DNA from 3 places in the Geobacillus sp. Manikaran-105 genome. Region 3 is predicted to be linked to each of the others. Evidence: predicted binding sites of a transcription regulator. Region 3 holds the regulator's gene; each other region holds the start of a gene.

Region 1 (8,169 bases), on a different contig from region 3:
TTCTGGCGTCCGCCGTACGCCCCAATCGGCAGACCGCCGCCAATAATTTTCCCCATCGCCGTCAAGTCGGGCTCCACACCAAGCAAGTTTTGCGCTCCGCCGTACATAAAGCGGAAGGCGGTGATCACTTCGTCGTAAATGACGAGCGCCCCTTCCTTGTGAGCAATCTCATTGATCGCTTCTAAAAAGCCCGGTTTTGGTAGGACGATGCCGAAGTTGCCGACGATCGGCTCAACCAATACGGCGGCGACTTGTTCGCCCCAAACATTCATCGCTTCACGGAATGAGTCGACATCGTTGTATGGCACGGTAATGACTTCTTGGGCGATGCTTTGCGGCACGCCGGCTGAATCCGGCGTCCCCAACGTCGATGGCCCCGAGCCGGCGGCGACAAGTACAAGGTCCGAATGGCCGTGGTAGCAGCCTTCGAATTTGACGATTTTGCTTCGTCCGGTGTAGGCGCGGGCGACGCGGATTGTCGTCATCACCGCTTCCGTCCCCGAGTTGACAAAGCGGACTTTCTCAAGCGACGGAATCGCCTCTTTCAACATCTTCGCAAATGTAATCTCATGCGGCGTCGGCGTGCCGTACAACACACCGGTCTCGGCGGCGCTTCGGATGGCTTCCGCGATGTGCGGATGGGCGTGCCCGGCGATGATCGGTCCGTAGGCGGCCAAGTAGTCGATGTACTTGTTTCCATCCACATCCCAAAAATACGCCCCTTGCGCCCGCTCCATCACGACTGGGGCACCGCCGCCGACCGCTTTGTATGAGCGGGACGGGCTGTTCACCCCGCCAACGATGTGCTGGAGCGCTTCTTCATACAATTGCTCCGATTTTGTCCATTGCATCGCTTCATCCTCCTGTTCCCGATGACTGCCTCTTTATTTTACCATAGCACGCACACTTGTCTGGAAAAACAAAAAAGGTGAAAATAGCAACGATTTATGTATAATTGCAACATAGGAGAAGGGCGGATGACGTCCTTTTTGATGTTGATGTGATGAAGAGGCAGGAGGAGAACGATGAACGCCATCGAAGTAGAACAATTGCGCAAAGAATTTAAAGTGCACAAAAGCCGCTCTGGCCTCGTCGGAGCGTTTCGCGATTTATGGACGCGCCGTTATGCGACCATCCGTGCGGTGGACGGCATTTCGTTTGCGGTCAGGCAAGGAGAGATCGTCGGCTATATTGGCGAAAACGGCGCCGGCAAGTCAACGACGATCAAAATGTTGACCGGCATTTTAACGCCGACATCCGGGCGCATTGTCGTCAACGGGATGAATCCGCATAAAGAGCGGGAGAAATTTGTGCGGACGATCGGCGTCGTCTTCGGCCAGCGCTCGCAATTATGGTGGGACATCGCCGTGCAAGAATCGTTTCGTCTGTTAAAAAAAGTATACCGCGTCCCCGATGAGCAATATCGCCGTCATATGGGCGAAGTCATCGAGATGCTAGACATCGGTCCGCTCCTTGACAAGCCGGTGCGCAAGCTGTCGCTTGGCCAGCGGATGCGCTGCGAGCTCGCCGCCGCCCTCATTCACAACCCGCCGCTGTTGTTTTTGGACGAGCCGACCATCGGTTTGGATGTGCTGGTGAAACTGAACATCCGCCAGTTTTTAAAGCAATTGAATGAACGGTATGGCACGACGATCCTGCTGACGACGCACGATATGTCAGACATTGAAGCGCTTTGCGAGCGGGTGATTATGCTTGATGAAGGGAAAATCATTTATGACGGTTCGCTCGGGCAGTTGAAAGAAAAATGGGGCCAAGGAAAACGGATTTCGTTTACATTTGTTGAAGAAGCCACCCTCGTTGCCTTGCAGGAGCTGACAACTGGATTGGATGTTAATTGGAAACAAGGTGAACAGCCGAACGTTTGGGTGGCGCACGTTCCATCAGGAGGCGTGCCGGAAGTCGTCAGCCGCGTCGCCGCCCGCTATCCACTGCAAGACATCCACATTCATGAAGTGCCGACGGAGGAGATCATCCGCAATATTTATCAAGAAGGTGCGGCTAATGGGTAAGTATGTCGAAATGATCCGCATCCGCTTTTTAATGATGCTTGCCTACCGGACAAACTATTATACTGGCATTTTGATTTACGCCATTAACATCTCAGCGTATTACTTCCTTTGGTCGGCTATTTATGGCGGCAAATCATCGATGCAAGGGATGTCGCTTGGGCAAATGACGACGTATGTCGCCATTTCCTGGCTGGCGCGGGCGTTTTATTTTAACAACCTTGACCGCGAAATCGCGATGGAAATCCGCGATGGAAAAATAGCGACGGAACTCATCCGTCCGTACAGCTATTTAGGGATGAAAGCGGTGCAAGGGCTTGGCGAAGGGCTGTTCCGCTTGTTCTTCCTATCGTTGCCGGGGTTGCTGGTTGTCTCGCTCTTTTTGCCGCTCGAGTTTCCGGAACACGCCAAAACATGGCTGTCTTTTGGCTTGTCGCTTCTATTCAGCTTTATCATCTTTTCGGAGCTGAACTTGCTTGCGGGAGTCGTGACATTTTTTACGTTCCGAAATGAAGGGCTGCTGAGGGCGAAACGGTTTATTATTGATCTATTTTCCGGTCTGATTTTGCCGTTGTCGTTTTACCCGGATTGGGCGCAACAGCTCATGGCGTATATGCCGTTTCAAGCCATCAGCTACATTCCAAGCATGATCATCACAGAAAGTTTTCAAGGAGCTGCTGTCCGTGATGGCCTGCTTCTGCAGGCGGCATGGTGCGTGCTGTTATGGTTTCCGATTGTGCTGTTATGGTGGGTGGCGAAAAAACGGCTCGTTGTGCAAGGGGGGTAGACTTTGTTTTACGTATCGGTTTTTTTTCAATATATGGCCCAGTACATGAAGACAAAATGGCAATACCGCGCGGATTTGCTGATTGAATGGTTGTCCGACTTCATGGCGCAGGCGGTCAACTTGGTGTTCTTGCTCGTCGTGTTTGGCCATACGACGCTGCTTCACGGTTGGTCGCGCGATGAGATGTTGTTTATTTACGGCTTTTTCCTTGTGCCGTACGCCGTATTTGGCGCCTTTTTTAATCTATGGGATTTCAACGAGCGCTACATTGTTCAGGGAGAAATGGATCGCGTGTTGACGCGCCCGGTTCACAGCCTGTTCCAGATCATTTTGGAGCGGATGGAGCTCGAATCGTTGCTTGGCGCTGTGCCCGGGCTGATCATTATGCTGTATGCCGGCAGCCGCTTGTCTCTTTCATTTCATTGGTATGATGTCTTCGTGTTTATTTTGCTTGTGATTGGCGGTGCATTGATTTACGCCGGCATTTTCATTTCACTGGCGACGATCAGTTTTTTTGCCGATGCCCGCACATCCATCATGCCGATGATGTACAACATCAGCAGCTACGGCCGCTATCCGGTCGATATTTATCACCGCGTTATCCGCTATATGTTAACGTGGGTGCTGCCGTTTGCCTTTGTCGGCGTTTATCCAGCTTCGTATTTTCTCCATAAGCAGGAATGGTATGGTTATGCGTTTTTGACCCCGGTTGTCGGCGTGTTGTTTTTCATCATCGCCGTGATGCTCTGGAACGCCGGGGTCAGGAGGTACCGCGGGACGGGGAGCTGAGTGCTCCCGTTGTTTGCCGCGGCGTCTGTCATGAAATGGACAAACAATAGTCAAACAATCGCCACAATCGCGCATGCATCGCGGTGCGCCTTTCGCGTAAAATATTTTGTGAAAGTGTTCACATTGTATTGAGGGGGATGAATGCAATGAAAAACAACGGTGGAACCCGAGTAGTGGTCATCGGCACCGGGTTTGTCGGCGCCAGTTATGCGTTTGCCTTAATGAATCAAGGGATTGCCGATGAGATCGTGCTCATCGATGCGAATGAAAGCAAGGCCATAGGCGATGCGATGGACTTCAACCATGGGAAAGTATTTGCGCCGAAGCCGGCTGACATTTGGCACGGCGATTACGATGATTGCCGCGATGCCGATTTGATTGTCATTTGCGCCGGCGCCAACCAAAAACCGGGCGAGACGCGGCTTGATCTTGTGGACAAAAACATTGCCATTTTCCGCTCGATCGTTGAGTCGGTCATGGCATCTGGATTTCAAGGACTGTTTCTCGTCGCCACCAATCCGGTCGACATTTTAACGTACGCGACGTGGAAATTCAGCGGCCTGCCGCATGAGCGGGTGATCGGTTCGGGGACGATTTTAGATACGGCGCGGTTCCGCTTTTTGTTGGGCGAGTATTTCTCTGTCGCTCCGCAAAATGTTCATGCCTATATTATTGGGGAACACGGCGACACTGAACTCCCGGTCTGGAGCCAGGCTGATATCGGTGGTGTGCCGATCCGTAAGCTTGTTGAAGCGAAAGGAGAACAAGCGAAGGAAGAGTTGGAGCGCATCTTCACAGATGTCCGCGACGCCGCCTACCAAATTATTGAGAAAAAAGGAGCGACGTACTACGGGATTGCGATGGGGCTTGCCCGCGTGACGCGCGCCATTTTGCATAACGAAAACGCTATTTTGACCGTATCGGCCTACCTCGATGGCCCATATGGGGAGCGCGACGTCTACATCGGCGTGCCGGCTGTCATTAACCGCAATGGCATCCGCGAGGTGATCGAAATTGAATTGAATGATGACGAAAAAAATCGATTCCATCATAGCGCAGCCACATTAAAAAGCGTGCTAGCCCGTTTTTTTACGCGATGAGGCAACAAACGAAAAGTTGTGCCAACAGTCTTTCTCGTCCAAACAGGGGGATGTATGGCTCTGGGGGCGACACGCTGTTCCGATTGGGAAGGCGGCTTATTCCCGCATAATTGTCCGTTTCACGGTGTATATATGAACTACGGACAATTTGTGGAGGGAAGCGAATGGATTACGCATTCCTCGGAGTGGTGACCGCCGTGCTGCTCGGCAGCATCACCTCGCTTTGGACAGCGCGCGTACAAGCAACGCACCGCCTCTCCCTTGACAGTTTATGGGTGCTCGTTCAATGGTATGTGACGATGCTGCTAGGGTTTGCGATGATTTATATGATTTTGCAAGCCAACGGCCATCATGTATTTACTCCGTCACCAAGCAGTGCAGCAGGAAACCGCCTGTCTATGCTGGAAGACAGTCTATATTTAAGCGGCATGACCCTCCTGTCGGTCGGATACGGAGACGTCACCCCGGTCGGCATCGGGCGGTGGATCGCCATCGCCGAGGCGCTGCTTGGCTACATTATGCCTGCTGTCATCGTCACGCGCACGGTATTTGACTGGGATCGCCGTTGACAGTTGCAATTTTCCTCTGTCTTCGTTACGCTAAAAGAAGACATTAAGGAGACGGAGGGAACGCTATGACGATCGCCATTGGCCAGCCAGCTCCAGATTTCACCTTGCCGGCAAGCAACGGGAAAATGGTTTCGCTCTCAGACTTCCGCGGCCAGTATGTCGTCCTTTATTTTTATCCAAAGGATATGACGCCTGGATGCACGACAGAAGCGTGCGATTTTCGCGACCGTCACGAGCAATTCGCCGGACTGAACGCTGTCATTTTAGGGGTGAGCCCGGATCCGGTTGCACGGCATGAAACGTTTATCGAAAAGTACAAACTGCCGTTTTTGCTTCTTTCCGACGAGCGACATGAAGTGGCAGAAATGTACGGAGTGTGGAAGAAAAAGAAAAACTTCGGCAAAGAGTATATGGGGATCGAACGCTCCACGTTCATTATCGCCCCCGATGGGACGTTGGTTCAAGAATGGCGTGGGGTGAAAGTGAAGGGGCACGTCGATGAGGCGCTCGCGGAAGTCGCCCGATTGGCATCGTCTAGGTGAGTGTCCAATCAATCACAACGTTTTTGCGTACAATGCATAGTAACCTCCTCAAATGAAGGAAATGCGGCGGGTGGAAGTGATTCCCACCCCCTTTTTTTGTTAAAAAGATGGCTGAGCCCATATATTAATGGTATCTATATTGACAAAAGGCATATACTCCTTGTAGACTAATTATAAATATTATAAAATGATAATTTTTTTCATCTTATACAGAGAGTGAGGTGCATGACGGTGTCTGCCAACGAGCAGCTGAAGGAAGCGCTTGACATGTTGAAAAAGACGGGCATACGCATCACGCCGCAGCGTCATGCGATATTAGAGTATTTGATCACCTCGATGTCCCATCCGACAGCGGATGAAATATACAAAGCGCTGGAAGGGAAATTTCCGAATATGAGCGTAGCGACCGTCTACAATAACTTGCGCGTCTTCAAAGAAATCGGGCTTGTCAAAGAGCTGACATATGGCGATTCATCAAGCCGGTTTGATTTTGTCACTTCCAACCATTATCACGTTATATGCGAGGAGTGTGGCAAAATCGTTGACTTCCATTACCCAGCGCTCGATGAGGTGGAGCAGCTCGCCGCCCACGTAACCGGGTTTAAGGTGGACCATCACCGGATGGAAGTATATGGGATATGCCCGGACTGTCAAAAAAGCAGCGTGCGGGCGCATTAAAAAAGCTGATAGTGCAAAAGCAGCTATCAGCTTTTTCTTTTTCTGTTGTACTTCTCGTCAAACTCTTTCCCCTCAAGTTCGCGGTCAAGCGTCAGCGGCTCGCGGCAAAACATGCATAAATCGACGCGCCCGAGCATTTTCGTCACTTTGCCGCACGACGGACAAACGACTTGGACGGCTCGTGTAGACAGGGTGCCGATCCAAAAATATACGATGCCGCTCGCGACGAGAAACAGAAGACCTAACACCATAAATAGCGTCATGACAAGCGGGGACGTGCGGAAAAAGAGCCCGAGATACATGACAATGACACCGACGAAAATCAAGCTCAAAGCGAACGTACGAATTTTGTTGATTTTGCTCGAATATTTGATGCTCATGGTCGTCCCTCCTACATACACCACTATACCATAAAACAAGCACCAATCGGGAAGGAGAAACGGGCAAAATCAGACTTTTGTTTTTTCTTAGAGAAGAGAAAGGAATTTTTCATTTTTTGTCGAATAATGAACGACAGCAACAAGCTCCTGCCTTTATCAGGCAAGGCAGCGGCGGGGCGGTCACAGAGGAGAGAACGGACGGTGACCGCCAAAACAAAGACTTTCGTGTGCAATGCTCCATTTTCGCATAACAAGGTGGTCGAACCTTGGAAGACGTGGGAAGGGGGGATCCGTTGCGGATAGGAAGCGGCGTGAACAAAAAGGGAAAAGAACTTCCCTGCCCGCCTGGCGGTCAAAGGCGAATCGCCGCATTTTTCCTAGCTGCAACGGAAACAGCCTATGGAACAGTTTTTGCGCCCAATATGTCAAGAGTGGACAAACAGAAGTGATACGCACGGCATTTTAATGATTGAAAAAGCGGTTTGTCATACAGCGGTGACTGATACGTTTGATGCCGTGCTGCTAGTCATTGTCGACTCGCAGAGCGAACCGGTATGTCTAAAACATTATTCGTTTGGCGCTGAAAAGGCGGCGCTTTATGTGGTGAATGAACAGAAGCTAAATGAATGGCTTGTTCTCGGAGCTCCCCGAAAGGCCATCGACTGGGTGTTTAATGGAAAAGTCATATTTGACTGCAACGATTATATTTGGCAGCTCCGCCAGCGCCTTGAGCAATTTCCGCCTCGGGAGCGGCAGCGGAAAATGGGGATTGAGTTTGCCAAACTGATCCGACGTTATATCGATGGCAAGGAGCTGTTTATGGCCCGGCATTGGCTTGACTCGTACAACCATATGGTGCAGGCGTTGCACCATTTAGCACGGCTGACGGTGATCGAGTATGGACTTTATCCGGAAGTGACGGTATGGAGCCAGGTGAAGAAGATGAATGGACAAATTTATAAGTTGTATGAGGAATTGGTCGGCAGCGAGGAGCCGTTGCCGAAACGCCTTGAACTTCTGTTGTTGGCGAGCGAATTCCTCATTCATTCTTCCGTTGCAGCAGGCTCGATCCATCTGTGTGAAGTGCTAAAGGAAAAAGAAGGCGCATGGAGCATCGCTGAAATGGCTTGTCATCCACAACTTGCCCCTTATTCAGTCGATCTCGCAATCATGGTTGAGTATTTGGTCGAAAGAAAAGTATTGGCCGCAGTAAAAGGACCGACAAGAGGAAGCGGGATAACAGAGCGCTATTACATCGTGCAAGGAGGAAAAGTGCAGTGACTTCCCTGCCTATTCC
Region 2 (7,482 bases), on a different contig from region 3:
TTGCGCGCAAAAGCCAACAAGCTCTTCCAACCGCCATTTCTCCTTTCATGGGGATTGAACATGTTCACCTTCGGGCTGTGACGCTCGTCACTACCGCCCAAGGCTCAAGCGGTTATGATAAAGTATATAATTCATTATACTACAAAGGAGGCCAATGTTATGAACCAATTTGCCGCCAAAATCCACGCCCCGGACTATCCGCCGCGCGACCGCCATCCGGCAATTTTTCGGCTGTTTGACAGTTTGAAGCCGGGGGAAGTGATGGAGCTGACGAATGACCATGACCCGCGTCCGCTGCAATACCAATTCATGATGGAGCGTCCGGATCAGTTTACGTGGGAGTACTTAGAGGAAGGGCCGGACGTCTGGCGGGTGGCCATCGGCAAAAAATAAATCATCCGCTCCATTGGGATTTCCGTCTGCAGGCGGAAATCTTTTTTTTTCGCCGGTTGGTATGGTACGGTAAAAACAAACGATGGATGTCCGGAAAGGGGAAGCATGATGAAACAAACGATTGCCGGAGCGGTGCTCGCCGGCGGCCAGTCGCGCCGGTTTGGGCGGCCGAAGGCGTTTGCGTTGCACGAAGGAGCTCCGTTTTTCACTTGGTCCGTCGCGGCGCTGCGATCCGTCGCCGATGAATTGTACATCGTCAGCCACCCGTCGCTTATCGATGAATTCCGCCGGCAAACGGACATCTCGGTGCTGCTCGATGTGGAGCGCTGCCGCGGCTGTGGGCCGCTTGCCGGCCTTTACACCGTCATGGAACAGAGCCGAGCCGACTGGGTGTTCGTCCTGCCGTGCGACATGCCGTACATGCGGCGGGAAGTGGCGGAGCGGCTTGCTTCCTATATCGATCCGACGTTTGACGCCATCGTTCCACTCCATGGCGGCCGCCCAGAGCCATTGGTCGCTCTATACCATCGTCGGCTTCGTTCCGTGATCGCCGAGCTGCTTGACGCCGGCGAACGGCGGATGATCTCGCTTATTGACGGCGCCCGCGTCCGCTATGTTGACGCCCAACAGCTTGCCGCGGATGAAACCGTATGGCGCAATGTCAATACGGAGGGAGAGTACCGGTGAAGGGGGAATTGTGGCCGAAGGAGACACAGCATATACTTTTTTTCAATCAGAGGAGCCATCCTTGCTTTACTTTTTGGGCGTATGGCGGGTCAATATATTATACCGCCTGTTCAGATGGCTGTCATCTTCGCCCATGGTACGATCGCCCTCTGTTGTGGCTTTGCTGTGGATGTGATCGATATCACATAACGCGCCTGAATGTTGCGGTACAATGGAGGCCAAGGAGGGGGCCGCAATGCGCGATTTTAATGAAAATCCGTTTATTGTGATTTGGGAATTGACGAGAGCTTGTCAACTCAAGTGCCTTCATTGCCGCGCCGAAGCGCAATACCATCGCGATCCGCGCGAGTTGACGTTTGAGGAAGGGAAAAAACTGATCGATGAGATTTACGAGATGGATCAGCCGATGCTCGTCTTTACGGGCGGCGATCCGCTCATGCGCCCGGATGTGTACGATTTAGCGAAATATGCGATCGATAAAGGATTGCGCGTGTCAATGACGCCGAGCGCGACGCCGAACGTGACGAAAGAGGCGATCCGCAAAGCAAAAGAGGTCGGCCTGTCGCGCTGGGCGTTCAGCCTTGACGGGCCGAATGCCGAGATTCACGACCATTTCCGCGGCGTGAGCGGCTCGTTTGATTTGACGATCCGTGCGATTCAATACTTGCATGAGCTCGACATTCCCGTGCAAATCAACACCGTCATTTCGCGATACAACGTTCATGTGCTTGATGAAATGGCGGAATTGGTTGAGAAGCTGAAATGCGTCCTTTGGAGCGTCTTTTTCCTTGTGCCGACAGGCAGGGGGAAGGAGGAGGACATGATTTCCCCCATCGAGCATGAGCGGGTGTTCCGCTGGTTGTATGAAACGAGCAAGCGCGTTCCGTTTGACATTAAAACGACAGCCGGCCAGCATTACCGCCGCGTTGTGCTGCAGGCGAAAATGCGCGAAGGAAAAACGACAAAAGGCGGCATCCGTTACGAAGATGTGTTGAACCAAGGGTTGACCGGACAAGTCGACGGGCTCGGCCGCGCGCCGAAAGGAGTAAACGACGGCAACGGCTTTGTTTTTATCTCCCATATCGGCGATGTCTACCCAAGCGGGCTGCTGCCAGTCAAAGCCGGGAACGTCCGGGGAACGCCGCTGGCGGACATTTACCGACACTCGCCGATTTTCCAAGACTTGCGCAATCCGGACAAATATAAAGGAAAATGCGGCGTCTGCGAGTTCCGATATGTGTGCGGCGGCTCACGCTCGCGGGCGTACGCGGTGACGGGAGACTATTTGGAAAGCGAGCCGTATTGTGTTTACATTCCAAAGGCGCTGCGGACAAAAGAGCGAAGCCAACGGTAAGAAGGCGGTGAAAAACAGCCGCTTAAAATGACGGCGCTACGGCGTTCGTGAGACGGTTGCCCGGGCGCATGCGGCGGATGTTGGATGTGTGTTCAAAACATACGGGGGAGGAGCAGGCGCCCTTCCCTGTTTTTATTGAAAGATCATTCGTGGTTCAACTCGACTATAAAGGTCTCGGGCCCGGTCGGCGCCGCGCTTCCCCCTTTTGGTTCGAGGCTCGCTTTAATTTGCTTGAACTGTTTGACATCCTCGCCGGTGATCAAAATGCGCGCCGCTCCGTGGCGGATCGTCAACAGTTCCCCTTTGACCTCGTTGTTGGTGTAAATGATCCACAATTGATAATCGCGGGCCGCAAACGGCGGCAGCCCTTCAATTTCCATCAACATTTCCTTCGTATCGTCATTGAGCCAAATCGTGCCGTCCATCTGTTGAAAGAGCGCCGATGGCTCAATCGGAATTTGTTTCGTTTTGGGATTATGGATGATTCGCTCGATCGGAATGTCGGTATGTTGTTCGACAATCTGGTATCGATATGGCTCATCCGATCGGTCATGGGAAGCGGCTGGTCCGTCGCTGGGAGCGGAAAGGCGCAAGGTGAAAAGGAAAACGGCCAAAGCTGCACCGATCCACCCGCCTGCCATGCGGAGACCGCGCCGCATCCGCTTCGTTTGTTTTTGCGCTTCTGCTTGGGCCCAAATTCGCTCTTTATGAGAAAGGGGAGGTGCTTCATATTGGGCTTCCTCCTTAAGCCCGATGTTTTTCCACGCTTCAAGCAAGCGTTGGCATTCAAGGCACTGCTTTAGATGGTTGGACACGTCTTCTTTTTCTTGCTCTGGCAGCATGCCTAACAGCCAGTCCACGATTTTTGCTTCCGAAATATGGCTATGCTTCATGCTGTTCTTCACCTCGGCCAGCCTCCATCCAGTGGAACAACTCTTTTTGTTTCCGCAAATTGCGCAAGCCGTAGCGGATGAGCGACTTGACGGAGCCCAGCGGCTTGTTCATAGCGGCGGCGATTTCCCGCTGGGTTTCCCCGCGAAAGTAAAAGTGAATGATCGCTTGCCGCTGCTCTTCGGGGAGATGGGTTAACGCATCGAGGATGACTTGTTGTTCCAGTTGGCGGAGAAAATCAAATTCCGCCCCCTTTTCTGTTAAAGCTGCTTCCTCAAGGCGGCTCACTAAAAGGTCCCGTTTCTTGCGCAGGCGGTCGAGCGACCGGCTTTTCGTTTTCACGGCAAGAAAGGCTTGAACGCTTCCCCGTTTCGGGTCGAATTGATGCGGTTTTTGCAAGATTTCGAGAAACACATCGTGGCTGACATCTTCCGCCTCCACCTCGTCGCCGACGATCCGAAGAGCGATATGATAGACCATCGGAGCGTATTTTTCGTAAAAACGGTCAAAGGCGGCGCGCGAGCCTTCGGCGATCTTCTCGAGCAGTTCGAGGTCTTCCCGTCGGTCTTCCATCTTGCCCACCTCCCGACGCATGCTTGGAATGGTTGCTCTGCATCTATTCTACAACTGAATTTTTCTCCTGCAAAACAAATCCATTGATCCATTTCTGGCGTATACGAAGTGAAAACAGAAGGAGGGAGTGAATGTCGTGCAAAGCAGGATCATCATGATGTTCGCCATGATCTTGACTCTCTTTTCGCTTCTTCTTCCGATCCGCCCGGCATCGGCGGCAAGCGGTGTTGTTCTCTTCACGCCATACACCGGGCTTTCCGTGACGCCGGGGGAAACAATCGATTATACGGTCAATGTCATCAACAACGGTTCCAACATTGAAAACGTCACCTTCTCGTTTGACCACCTGCCGAAAGGATGGTCGACTTCGATTACCGCTGAGGGGAGAACGATTGAGCAGCTGTCCGTCCGAGGCGGAAAAGAAGAAGAGGTCACGTTGGAAGTGACCGTGCCGCTGGATGTCGACAAGGGGGATTACCGCTTTTGGCTCGTCGCGAAAGGGGACAGTGGTTCATCGAAATTGCCGCTGCTTGTCCGCGTGACGGAACAAGGATCGTTTAAAACGGAACTGACGTCGGAACAAACGAACCTCGAGGGGCACGCGGATTCGAGCTTCACGTATGATGTCACGCTGAAAAATCGAACTGCCAAGACGCAAAATTACGCGTTAAGTTCGGCGGCGGAAAAAGGTTGGCAAGTCACGTTCAAATCGGAAGGCAATTCCGTTACGTCGGTGAAGCTCGAGCCGAATGAATCAAGAGACATTACCGTAGAGGTTAAACCGCCGGAAAATGTGAAAGCGGGCACGTACAAAATCCCGATCAAAGCGCAAACGAGCGATACGTCGGCTGAGCTGACGTTAGAAGCGGTCATTACGGGCACGTATGCGCTCAAACTGACGACGCCGTCAGGAAACTTAAGCACCGATGTGACGGCGGGGCATGAACGGGTGATCGATCTTGTTGTCAAAAACACCGGAAGCGCTCCACTTTTGAACATCAATATGACGGCTGACGCTCCGCCTGATTGGGAAGTGGAATTCGATCAAAGCACGATCGCCCAGCTGAACCCGGGCGATTCCAAAACAGTCAAGGCGAAAGTGAAAGCGTCGGATGAAGCGATCGCTGGGGATTATGTTGTCAACTTCCAGGCGCAAACGGCGGAAACGTCGGCGGAGGCGGCGTTCCGCGTCTCGGTCAAAACGTCGACCGTTTGGGGAGTGGTGGCGGTGTTGATCATTCTCGGGGTGGCCGGAGGGCTGTACTATTTGATCAAAACATACGGGAGGAGGTAAGCATGGCAGCACCCGCTGTCATCGAGCTTGACAACTTGTGCAAAACGTATGGCGACCATCGGGCGGTTGACCATTTGTCGCTTTCCATTCAAAAAGGGGAAATTTTTGGGCTTCTTGGCCCGAACGGGGCCGGAAAGACGACGACGATTTTGATGATGCTCGGGCTCACCGAGCCGACGTCCGGCATGGTTAGGGTATGCGGGATCGATCCAGTGCGAAATCCCATTGACGTTAAACGGAAAGTCGGGTACTTGCCGGATGATGTCGGCTTTTACCATCACATGACAGGGTTGGAGAACTTGCTGTATACGGCGGCGTTAAACGGCATTCCTCGCGCCGAGGCGGAAAAGCGAGCGTGGGAGCTGCTCGAGAAGGTGAATTTGACCGATGCGGCCCATAAAAAAGCGGGGAAATACTCGCGGGGAATGAGGCAGCGGCTCGGCTTGGCCGATGTGTTGATGAAGCGCCCGGAAGTGATCATTTTGGATGAGCCGACGTTGGGCATCGACCCTGAGGGAGTGCGCGAGCTGCTTCGGCTGATCCGCGATTTGAGCCGCCATGAAGGCATCACGGTCCTGCTGTCCTCGCACCAATTGCACCATGTGCAGAAAATTTGCGACCGAGTCGGCTTGTTCGTGGGCGGCCGATTGTTGGCCGAAGGGAATATCGAACGCCTGGCGCAACAGCTGTTTTTGCAGGATGCCTATGTCATCCATGTGGTTGCTTCGCCGCTTGACGCTTCCTTACGGTCCAAAATCGAGGCGATTCCGGGCGTCAATAAAGTGGAGCAAACGGAAGATGGATGGGATGTGTATTGCCAAACGGATGTGAGCGCCGCCATCAGCCAGACGATCATCGAATCAGGATCTTCGCTGTTCCATCTCAGCCGGCGGGATTTTGGACTTGATGAGATTTATCACCGCTATTTTGAAGGGAGGGATGTACGTGAAGGCCAGTAAGGAAGAGCGATGGGCAAACGATGTTTTTTCATATGTGAAAAGATGGAGCGAACGGCTGAAGGTGGGTGCGCTTGATGAGAAGAAACGAGCAAGAGGGGCAAACAGCGCCTTTTCGGCCATTGTCAAAAAAGAACTGGCCGATTATTTGACGAGTTGGCGCATGATCATTTTAATCGCCCTCATCTTGCTTACTTGCTTCGGCTCGCTGTATACGGCGATGACGACAATCCGGGACGCGTTGGATTCCTCGGAAGAGGCCAAGGAAATCGCGAAAGGCGCCTACTTGTTTCTAAAATTATTCACCGTCTCGGACGGAACGTTGCCTTCGTTTCTGACGTTTGTCAGCTTTCTCGGGCCGCTGCTCGGCATCGCCCTTGGATTTGACGCCATCAATTCGGAGCGGAATCGGGGGACGTTAAGCCGGCTCATGGCCCAGCCGATTCCGCGCGATTATGTGATCAACGGCAAGTTTGTCGCTGCGCTGTTGTTGAATGCTGTTTTGTTTCTTTCGCTCGGCCTGCTCGTGATGGCGTTGGGCATTTTGGTCTTGGGGATTCCGCCTACTTTCGAAGAGTTTGCCCGCATGGTCTGCTTTTTGTTGTTATGTCTTGTGTATATCGCCTTTTGGCTGAATCTCGGCATTTTGTTTTCCGTCGTCTTCCGCCAGGCGGCGACATCCGCGTTGTCGTCGATGGCCGTTTGGCTGTTTTTCAATCTTTTCTACTCGATGATCGTGGAAGTGTTTGCGAAATCGTTTTTGCAGTCTGACGCCATTACGTCCGTCGAGCAGGCGGTCGGCCGTCAAGAGTTGGTGCTTGGTCTCATGAGATTGTCGCCGAGCTACTTGTTCAATGAATCAACAACCGCCTTGCTTTCGCCGGACGTCCGAACGCTAGGGATCGTCACGGTGGAGCAAACGGCCGGCGCTGTTGCGGCCCCCTTGCCGTTCTCGCAAAGTTTGCTGCTCATTTGGCCGCAGGCGACCGCGCTCATTGCCGCCACCCTCATCTGCTTTGCGATCGCGTATTGGTTGTTTATGAGGCAGGAGATACGGGCGAGTGGGTGAGAGGAATGTTCTCCTTTTGCTTCCAGTGGTGAACGGAGCCCGCTCCTTGGGCTTGGGTGGGGCTGTTTGAAAAACTATGAAATGCTGCAAAAGAGACGTGTCTCACCCAATCAATCATATCAATCATATCCGTTCCTTGATGGGAACGGATTTTTTTGGCCACCTTTGTTACGTTTTCCCATACATATGGTTTCCGGGAAAGGAAACAATATAAGTGATAAAAAATCAAATTTGACAAAACAATGACAATGATTTTGACGAAATG
Region 3 (8,169 bases):
AATACGGATATATTTGAAATAAAGGGGTAAAACGATTTGAAGCGCCGTTACTGGTATGTCATCATCACCTATATCGCCATGCAGCTGTCCTCCTTTGTCGGTGTGCCGCTCCTTCGCGCCCTCGGCGTCGGCCAAGGCGCGCAAACACGTCTCGAAGCAGCGAAAATTGCCTCCGGCTATTGGGCGGTCATCAGCTTTTTATTGGCTTTTGCCATCATTTTATGGCTGCTGCGCGGCGACCGCGATGAACGGACAATGCGGCGGCTGCCGCTCGCCTCGTCATGGATGTGGGCGATCTCGGGCGTCTTTTTGGCGCTTGCCGCGCAAAGCGTTGCCGCCAACATCGAATGGCGTCTATTGGGCATTGAGCCGGGCTCGGAAAACACAAGGCAAATCATCGACATCATCCGCCTGACGCCATTGCTCGTCGTCGTCACGTCGGTCATCGGCCCGGTTTTGGAGGAACTCATCTTCCGCAAAATCATTTTTGGCTCGCTTTATGAAAAATACAACTTTTGGTTGGCAGCGCTGGCCAGCTCGCTTCTGTTCGCTCTCGCCCACATGGAGCCGGAGCATTTGCTTTTGTACACATCCATGGGGATGGTGTTCGCCTTTTTATACGCCAAAACCGGACGCATTTTCGTGCCGATGTTCGCCCATGTAGCAATGAACACGTTTGTTGTTGCCGTTCAAATTTTGTTGGCTGATGAATTGGAAAACATGATGCGCCAAGCGGAACTGCCGCTGGCCATTTGGAGGATTTGGCTATGACGCGCCATCCGCGGCTGTTTTCTGTTCCGTATTTCATCTTGGGCTTCCTGTTTACGTATTTGGCGATCGAAAGCGTTCATGAAACGATTTGGAACGTCTCAACCATCGCGTTGGCGGCGCTGGCCGCTTTTGATTTCGGCACCGCCTTTCGCCTGTTCTTCACACCGAGACAATAAAACCCTCCCCATTGGGGGAGGGTTTTTGCCTGGCGCCGTATGAACCGTCCTCTTGATGCTGCCCTCAATATGGATCGCCGCTTCCTTCCTCCGCTGCTAATTGTGCCTTTCGATAGCCGATTTTGGCAACCCAGATGCTCCCCTCATACAAAAGCGTCAGTGGAATCATGACGATCACTTGCGACAACACATCCGGCGGCGTAATGGCGGCCGCTAAAATAAGCAGCGCCAAATACGCATACTTGCGGATGCGAACAAGAAGCTGCGGCGTAATAAGCCCTAAGCGGGTGAAAAACAGGACAACAATCGGCAGCTGAAACACGATGCCAAACGGCAGCACGAGCTGCAGCAAAAACTGAAAATATTCGTTAATGCCGATCATCTGTTGAATGCCGAGCCGTTCCGCCAGCTGATTCATAAACCGGACGACAAATGGAAACAAGACGAAATACGCAAAACCAACCCCGGCTAAAAATAGAATGATCGATGCTGGAATGTAGCTGAGCGTTGCTTTCCGCTCTTTTTTATACAGCCCCGGACTGACGAACGCCCAAATTTGATAGAGCAGCACCGGAGCGGTCAGTACAGCGGCAATGACAAAGGCAAACTGAAAATACACTTTAATCGGATCGGTGAGGCGGAACGCGTTCATCGTCAGCTGTTTCGCTTCCGCAGTGTGCTGCAAATACACAATGACGTCGTCGACAAAAAAGAAGCTGGCTACAAGCGCCGCAACGAAAAAGAGAAGCACGATGATCAGCCGTTTCCGCAGCTCTCCGAGGTGTTCATACACGGACATTTCTTTGTCATTCATCGTTTCCCCATCCTGCCTTGTCATCGGTCGGTTTTCGTTTCTTCGTCATCAGCGAGCCCTTTTGTGGCGTCTTTAAACTCGCGAAGCGACTGGCCGAACGACCGCCCCAACTCCGGCAGCTTTTTCGTGCCAAACAGCAACAAAATGACAAGAACGAGCAACAAATATTTCATGTGTTGTTCTCTCCTTTTTACGATGGCGATGGATAGTTTTTCAAAAAATAGACGAGCGACTGCAGCTCAATGGCTAAATCGATATGATGGACGCGAATATGGTTCGGCACGTTCAACCGCGCCGGAGTAAAGTTTAAAATGCCTTTAATTCCTTGCGCGACAAGGCGGTCGGTCAGCGCTTGAGCCGCGGCGGCCGGCACGGTTAAAATCGCGACCGGAATGTCGCCGCGAAGCCGCTCCTCCAGCTCATCGAGATGATAGACCGGCACCCCGCCGACTGTCGTTCCGACCTTCCGTTCATCGACATCAAACGCCATGACAATTTTCGTGTTGTTATTTTTCGAAAAGTTGTAGTTTAAAAAGGCGGTGCCTAAATTGCCGACGCCAAACAAGGCGACTTCGGTCACTTCGTCCTCTTCAAGCGTCTGGCGGAAAAACGACAACAAATAATTGACATTATACCCGTATCCTTTTTTGCCGAGCGCGCCAAAATACGAAAAGTCGCGGCGAATTGTCGCCGGATCGACTTTCACCGCCTCGCTCAGCTCGGCGGAGGACACGCGCTGCTTCCCTGAGGCATGTAAATTTTTCAAAAACCGATAGTATAACGGCAGACGCTTGGCAGTCGCCTGCGGGATTTTCGGTTGTTCGTTGCTCATCGTTTCATCCCCCAGCTAATCGGTTTTCCGTCGATAATGGCCGGACTTCCCGCCCGTTTTTTCGACCAAATACGTTGGACCGATCGTCATTCCTTTATCGAGCGATTTGCACATGTCGTACACAGTCAATGCGCATACCGAAGCCGCCGTCAGCGCTTCCATCTCCACTCCTGTGCTCCCTTTCGTTTTGACCGTCACGGTAATCACAAGTTTATACGCTTCCGCCTCTTTTTCCCAAGCAAAGGCAATATCGACGCCTTTTAACATAAGCGGATGGCACATCGGAATGAGATCGGCCGTTTTTTTCGCCGCCATGACCCCGGCCACCTGGGCTACCGCCAGCACATCACCTTTCTCAATGGCATTGTTCGTCATCTTTTCGTAAATCTCTTCATTGACGGTGACGCTCGTTCTCGCCACCGCTATCCTGACCGTATCTTCCTTGTGTGTAATGTCGACCATTTTCGCCCGGCCTTGTTCATTGAAATGCGTAAACGATGACAAGACAATCTCCTCCATTTATCACTATACACCATTTTTCGTTATCTGTCTTTGACCGTTTTCGCGACTTGCGTTAAACTATTCGCGAGGTGACGGACATGATCATTTTGCAAGTGAATGGACTCACGAAATATTTTGGCGCTGACCTTATTTTATCGAATATAAAACTAGAAATACAGTCCCGCGCCCGCATTGCTCTTGTCGGCCGCAACGGCGCAGGCAAATCGACGCTGCTGAAGATCATCGCCGGCGAACTTTCTTCCGACAGCGGTGAAATCATCAAGCCAAGCCATATCAAAATCGGCTATTTGGCGCAAAACAGCGGGCTCGACTCGTCACGCTCCATTTGGGACGAGATGCTGGACGTATTCGCGCCGCTCCGGGCGATCGAAGCGCAGCTGGCAGAGCTCGGCGCCCAGCTTGGCGACCCGGATCTGCTCGCCGATCCGTCCCGCTACGAAAAAACGCTTCAAGCGTATGACAACTTGCAAGAGCAATACAAAGAACAAGGGGGCTATCAGTATGAAGCCGACATCCGCTCTGTTTTGCACGGGCTGCAATTTTCGTCATACGATTACCAAACAACGCCCGTTTCCTCGCTAAGCGGCGGACAGCGGACGCGGCTCGCCCTTGGAAAACTGCTGTTGGCCAAGCCGGACTTGCTCATTTTAGACGAGCCGACGAACCATTTGGACCTCGATACGCTCACATGGCTCGAGCAATATTTACAGGCATACCCCGGCGCCGTTCTGCTCGTTTCCCATGACCGCTACTTTTTGGACAAAGTCGTCACCGAAGTGTACGAGCTGTCCAACGCGACGCTTAAGCGGTATAGCGGCAATTACAGCCGCTATTTGGAGCTTCGGGCTGAGCAATACGAACAAGAGCTAAAACGATACGAAAAGCAACAGGAGGAAATCGCCCGCCTCGAAGACTTCATCCGGCGCAACATCGCCCGCGCCTCGACAACGAAACGGGCGCAAAGCCGGCGAAAGCAGCTCGAAAAAATGGAGCGGCTTGAACGCCCGGCCGGAGATGAAAAATCAGCTTCTTTTTCTTTTGCGATTGAGCGGCCGAGCGGCCATGAGGTGCTCACCGCAGAGCAATTGACCGCCGGCTATCGCGAAGGCGCACCGGTCATCCGCCAAATCAGCTTTCGCATCACACGGGGGGAGAGTGTCGCCTTGGTCGGACCAAACGGCATCGGCAAGTCGACATTGTTGAAGACGATCGCCGGAAAGCTCCCAGTTCAATCCGGAAAGCTCCGGTACGGTGCAAATGTGAAAATCGGCTATTACGACCAAAACCAGGCGGAACTGTCGACAAACAAACGAGTGCTCGACGAGTTGTGGGACGCCTACCCGGACAAAACCGAAAAAGAAATTCGCACCGTGCTCGGCAACTTTTTGTTTTCCGGCGACGACGTCTTAAAACCGGTTTCCGCCTTAAGCGGCGGAGAGAAAGCACGCCTGGCGCTCGCCAAACTCATGCTTCAAAAAGCCAACGTTCTCTTGTTGGATGAACCGACCAACCATCTCGACCTTGACAGCAAAGAGATGCTCGAGCAGGCGCTTGTCGACTATCCGGGAACGATCTTGTTCGTCTCCCACGACCGCTATTTCATTAATCGCATCGCGACAAAGCTGTTTGAACTCTCGGGCGATGGGCTTGTCGAATATTTAGGAGACTATGACTATTACGTGGCGAAAAAAGAAGAAATGCGCGAATTGGCGCGCCTGGACTCCCACCCGCCCGCATCACCGGACAGCGGCGAAACAGCCAAATCCACATACGAGCAAGAAAAAGAGGAAAAAAGACGACAGCGCCAACGGCAGCGCCGTCTGGAAGAGATCGAAGCCGAGATCGCCGCACTGGAAGCACAAATCGCTGAAACCGAGCAGCAGCTGTGCGACCCGTCTGTATACGGCGATTATGAAACCGTGCAGCAGCTCACGCAAGAAAACGAAAAGCGGAAACAGCAGCTTGAAACGTTATTGGCCGAGTGGGAACAGCTCTACGCCTCGTTTTGAGCCAATCCGCTGCCAGGGAACGCCAACACGGGCATCTAGCGGCTTCATGTGCACTGCTCGTGCGCATCATCACCGCGCCAGGCCGATCACAGGCCAAACTCATTTAGCAGCCTTTTGCCTTGTTCATGAAAGCTGCTTCTTAGGTGAAGGACGATGACTGACAAGAGGGTGTCCCCAAAGGATTGGAACACCCTCTTTCGTTGCATATATATGCTTGCTGTTTCTGCCGCACTAGACGTGCGCCTATCTTGAAGGCAGGCGACCTTTTAGGTCAGCCCCGTTTTTGTGTTAATCACATTATCCACAAAGAAATCCACACTTTTCTGTGCAAAACAGAAGTTATTCACCGACTTTTCCACATTATCCACAACCAATCCCTTTCCTCTATGAAAAAATGATTGTGTATTGCACTCCTCGCCGTTATCATGTTTTTGTTACTTTTCCACATTGTCCACAACCTATGGATAAAACTATGCACAACAAGTCCCCACCCGACAGCCGTTCCGCTTGCCAAACAAAAAAGAGCAGACCGCCTGCCCTAAGCGATCCGCTCTTTAAAAGGATTTTTAACTTGAGAAAAGTGCGTTTTGGGCCAGTTTTTCATGAAATCCCCAACCTCCTAGAAGGCCGGTGACAAACTGCTGTCACGAGCAAATCAACGGCATTTCGCCAAAAAAGAAGGCTGATTCCACAGTTTTTCTCTAATTGAGAAACAAGTGGAGCTAGCAGTATTTTGTACTAAATCACCGACCTTCTAGACAAGCGGCAAGCTTGGATTGGCGTTGAGCGCCAAATCAGCCCGCTTTCCTTGTTGATATAACACAGTTCCCGCAACGGCAATCATCGCCGCATTATCAGTGCATAGCGATAACGGTGGGATGACAAGCTCCACATCGGGAAGCTCTTTCATTTTCTCCTGCAGTGCAGCCCGAAGCCCGCGGTTGGCCGCCACCCCACCGGCGAGCAGCACTTGTCGTACGCCGTATTCTTTGGCGGCCTGCACCGTTTTCGTCACCAGCACATCGACGACGCTGGCCTGAAAGCTCGCGGCCATCTGTCTCGGATCGATCTCCTCGCCGCGCTGCTTCGCGTTGTGGAGCGCATTGAGAACCGCTGATTTTAAGCCGCTGAAGCTGAAATCATACGAACCTTCCTCAAGCCACGCTCGCGGCAAATCAATCACGGGCTCGCCCTCATGAGCCAACCGGTCGATGTGCGGTCCTCCTGGGTACGGAAGGCCTAAAGCCCGCGCCACCTTGTCATACGCCTCACCAGCAGCGTCGTCGCGCGTCTCGCCAATGACTTGAAACGCCCCGTGGCCTTCCATGTAAACAAGCTCCGTATGCCCGCCGGAAACGACAAGCGCCAACAGCGGAAATTTCATCTCCGCCACGAGCTGGTTGGCGTAAATATGACCAGCAATATGATGCACCCCGATGAGCGGCAACCCGTGGGCAAACGCGAGCGCCTTTGCGGCGTTCACCCCGACAAGGAGCGCCCCAACCAACCCCGGTCCGGCCGTCACCGCAATGGCATCAAGATCGGAAAACGATACGCCAGCCTGCCGCATCGCTTCCTCCATGACGAGTGTAATTTGTTCGACATGATGGCGCGAGGCAATTTCCGGCACAACACCGCCAAACCGCCGATGGCTTTCCATTTGCGACGCCACAACATTCGATAAAATCTCTTTTCCGTTTTTCACCACGGCCGCCGCTGTTTCATCGCAGCTCGTTTCAATACCTAGTACATGCACGTTTTCATTCATGTCAGTTTCACCCACATCACTAGCGCATCTTCAAAATTGTCCGGATAATACCGTTTGCGGATGCCGCCATTGCGAAACCCAAGCTTTCGGTACAACGACTGGGCGACATGGTTCGAGACGCGCACTTCCAGCGTCATCGTCGCCGCCCCATGCTGCTTGGCTGTTTCCATAAGGCGGCGCATAAGCGCTTCGCCGAGTTTTTGTCCGCGAAACTGTGGCAGCACAGCGACATTCGTCACATGCGCTTCATCAATCACGAGCCACATCCCCGCATACCCGATGATCCGTCCGCGGTGCACCATGACAATATATTTCGCGTAACGATTGTACATCAGTTCATTATAAAAAGATTCCCGGCTCCACGGCGCGGTAAACGACGCCTGTTCGACTTGCACGACCTCATCGATATCATGAATGGTCATCGGCCGGAATTGCACATCGATCCCCATCGTCCCCGTCCCCTTTTTGTTTCGCAAGCCATTTCGCTTCCGCTTCCGCAAGACGGATGTAATTCGGCACAAACGTATGCGGATTCTCATGTTGTTTCTCTTTTCCGAGCATGATGAGCTCACTTGGCCGCGGCAATGTCAACGGCGGCGGCGTCATGAAAAACCGCCCGCCCAAGCGGCTCCGAAACAGCTCACTATATACCGGCGCATCGGCCCCGATGAACAATACATCCTCTCCCCGTCTGCGTAAATGATCGGCCCACTCGTCCGCCGCCACAATCCGGTCCGCTTCAAGGCATCGGAGCGCGCCGTCCTCGTACCGGTACAACCCGGTGTAAATTTGTCCGCGCCGCGCGTCAAACAGCGGGACGAGCAAACCGGGGAAATACCGGCCATTAGCGGCGAGCACCTCTAAACTCGAGACGCCGGCTATCGGAATGCCGAGCGACCAAGCGAGCGTTTTCGCAATGGTGACACCGATCCGCACCCCGGTATAAGATCCAGGGCCTTTCGCAACAACAACTAAATCAAGCTCATTGGGCGCCATTCCGCACTGCCGAAGCAGCGACTCAATGGCCGGCATCGCCCGGACAGAATGATCTCTTTTGACACTCGTAACGAATTCCCCTTTAATAACATCCCCATCCGCCACAGCAATGCCTAGCGGCATATTCGATGTATCAATCCCTAATATTTTCATGACGCAAAAATCTCCTTGCATAGCTGTTCATAGCGCCACCCTGACGGCTCAAAGACAAGTCTCCGTTCATCGCCGCCATGGCGAAACAAAGAAACGGTCAGCCGCTCCTCAGGCAGCTGCCCCGCAAT

Evidence for each region. Region 3 encodes Rex, which represses fermentation and respiration genes when NADH is low (regulators of the CRP and FNR family bind a similar motif). Its sites were predicted from a motif close to TTGTGAAATATTTCACAA; they were not measured.
Region 1: a site for Rex is predicted at 3,710-3,727, ahead of CV945_RS14545 (L-lactate dehydrogenase). Genes of this name have one in related genera too.
Region 2: a site for Rex is predicted at 1,250-1,267, ahead of CV945_RS14150 (TIGR04053 family radical SAM/SPASM domain-containing protein). Genes of this name have one in related genera too.

Annotation. Positions count from the first base shown of each region.
Region 1 is NZ_PIJG01000058.1:675-8,843, reverse strand. Features, by position in the region: gene CV945_RS14565 (glutamate-1-semialdehyde 2,1-aminomutase) at 1-851, opposite strand, end outside; gene CV945_RS14560 (ABC transporter ATP-binding protein) at 1,026-2,030, shown strand; gene CV945_RS14555 (ABC transporter permease) at 2,023-2,814, shown strand; gene CV945_RS14550 (ABC transporter permease) at 2,818-3,603, shown strand; gene CV945_RS14545 (L-lactate dehydrogenase) at 3,750-4,703, shown strand; gene CV945_RS14540 (potassium channel family protein) at 4,868-5,272, shown strand; gene bcp (thioredoxin-dependent thiol peroxidase) at 5,338-5,814, shown strand; gene perR (peroxide-responsive transcriptional repressor PerR) at 6,040-6,492, shown strand; gene CV945_RS14525 (YgzB family protein) at 6,519-6,872, opposite strand; gene CV945_RS17125 (hypothetical protein) at 6,896-7,228, opposite strand; gene CV945_RS14520 (nucleotidyltransferase-like protein) at 7,272-8,153, shown strand.
Region 2 is NZ_PIJG01000054.1:20,644-28,125, forward strand. Features, by position in the region: gene CV945_RS17330 (hypothetical protein) at 1-30, opposite strand, end outside; gene CV945_RS14140 (DUF2249 domain-containing protein) at 160-393, shown strand; gene CV945_RS14145 (molybdenum cofactor guanylyltransferase) at 499-1,080, shown strand; gene CV945_RS14150 (TIGR04053 family radical SAM/SPASM domain-containing protein) at 1,316-2,434, shown strand; gene CV945_RS14155 (anti-sigma factor) at 2,578-3,327, opposite strand; gene CV945_RS14160 (sigma-70 family RNA polymerase sigma factor) at 3,317-3,898, opposite strand; gene CV945_RS14165 (COG1470 family protein) at 4,026-5,192, shown strand; gene CV945_RS14170 (ABC transporter ATP-binding protein) at 5,195-6,151, shown strand; gene CV945_RS14175 (ABC transporter permease) at 6,138-7,217, shown strand.
Region 3 is NZ_PIJG01000067.1:650-8,818, reverse strand. Features, by position in the region: gene CV945_RS15270 (CPBP family intramembrane glutamic endopeptidase) at 37-771, shown strand; gene CV945_RS15265 (YdiK family protein) at 768-947, shown strand; gene tatC (twin-arginine translocase subunit TatC) at 1,012-1,761, opposite strand; gene tatA (twin-arginine translocase TatA/TatE family subunit) at 1,782-1,934, opposite strand; gene CV945_RS15250 (redox-sensing transcriptional repressor Rex) at 1,952-2,593, opposite strand; gene moaC (cyclic pyranopterin monophosphate synthase MoaC) at 2,609-3,097, opposite strand; gene abc-f (ribosomal protection-like ABC-F family protein) at 3,193-5,124, shown strand; gene tsaD (tRNA (adenosine(37)-N6)-threonylcarbamoyltransferase complex transferase subunit TsaD) at 5,879-6,892, opposite strand; gene rimI (ribosomal protein S18-alanine N-acetyltransferase) at 6,889-7,341, opposite strand; gene tsaB (tRNA (adenosine(37)-N6)-threonylcarbamoyltransferase complex dimerization subunit type 1 TsaB) at 7,301-8,041, opposite strand; gene tsaE (tRNA (adenosine(37)-N6)-threonylcarbamoyltransferase complex ATPase subunit type 1 TsaE) at 8,038-8,169, opposite strand, start outside.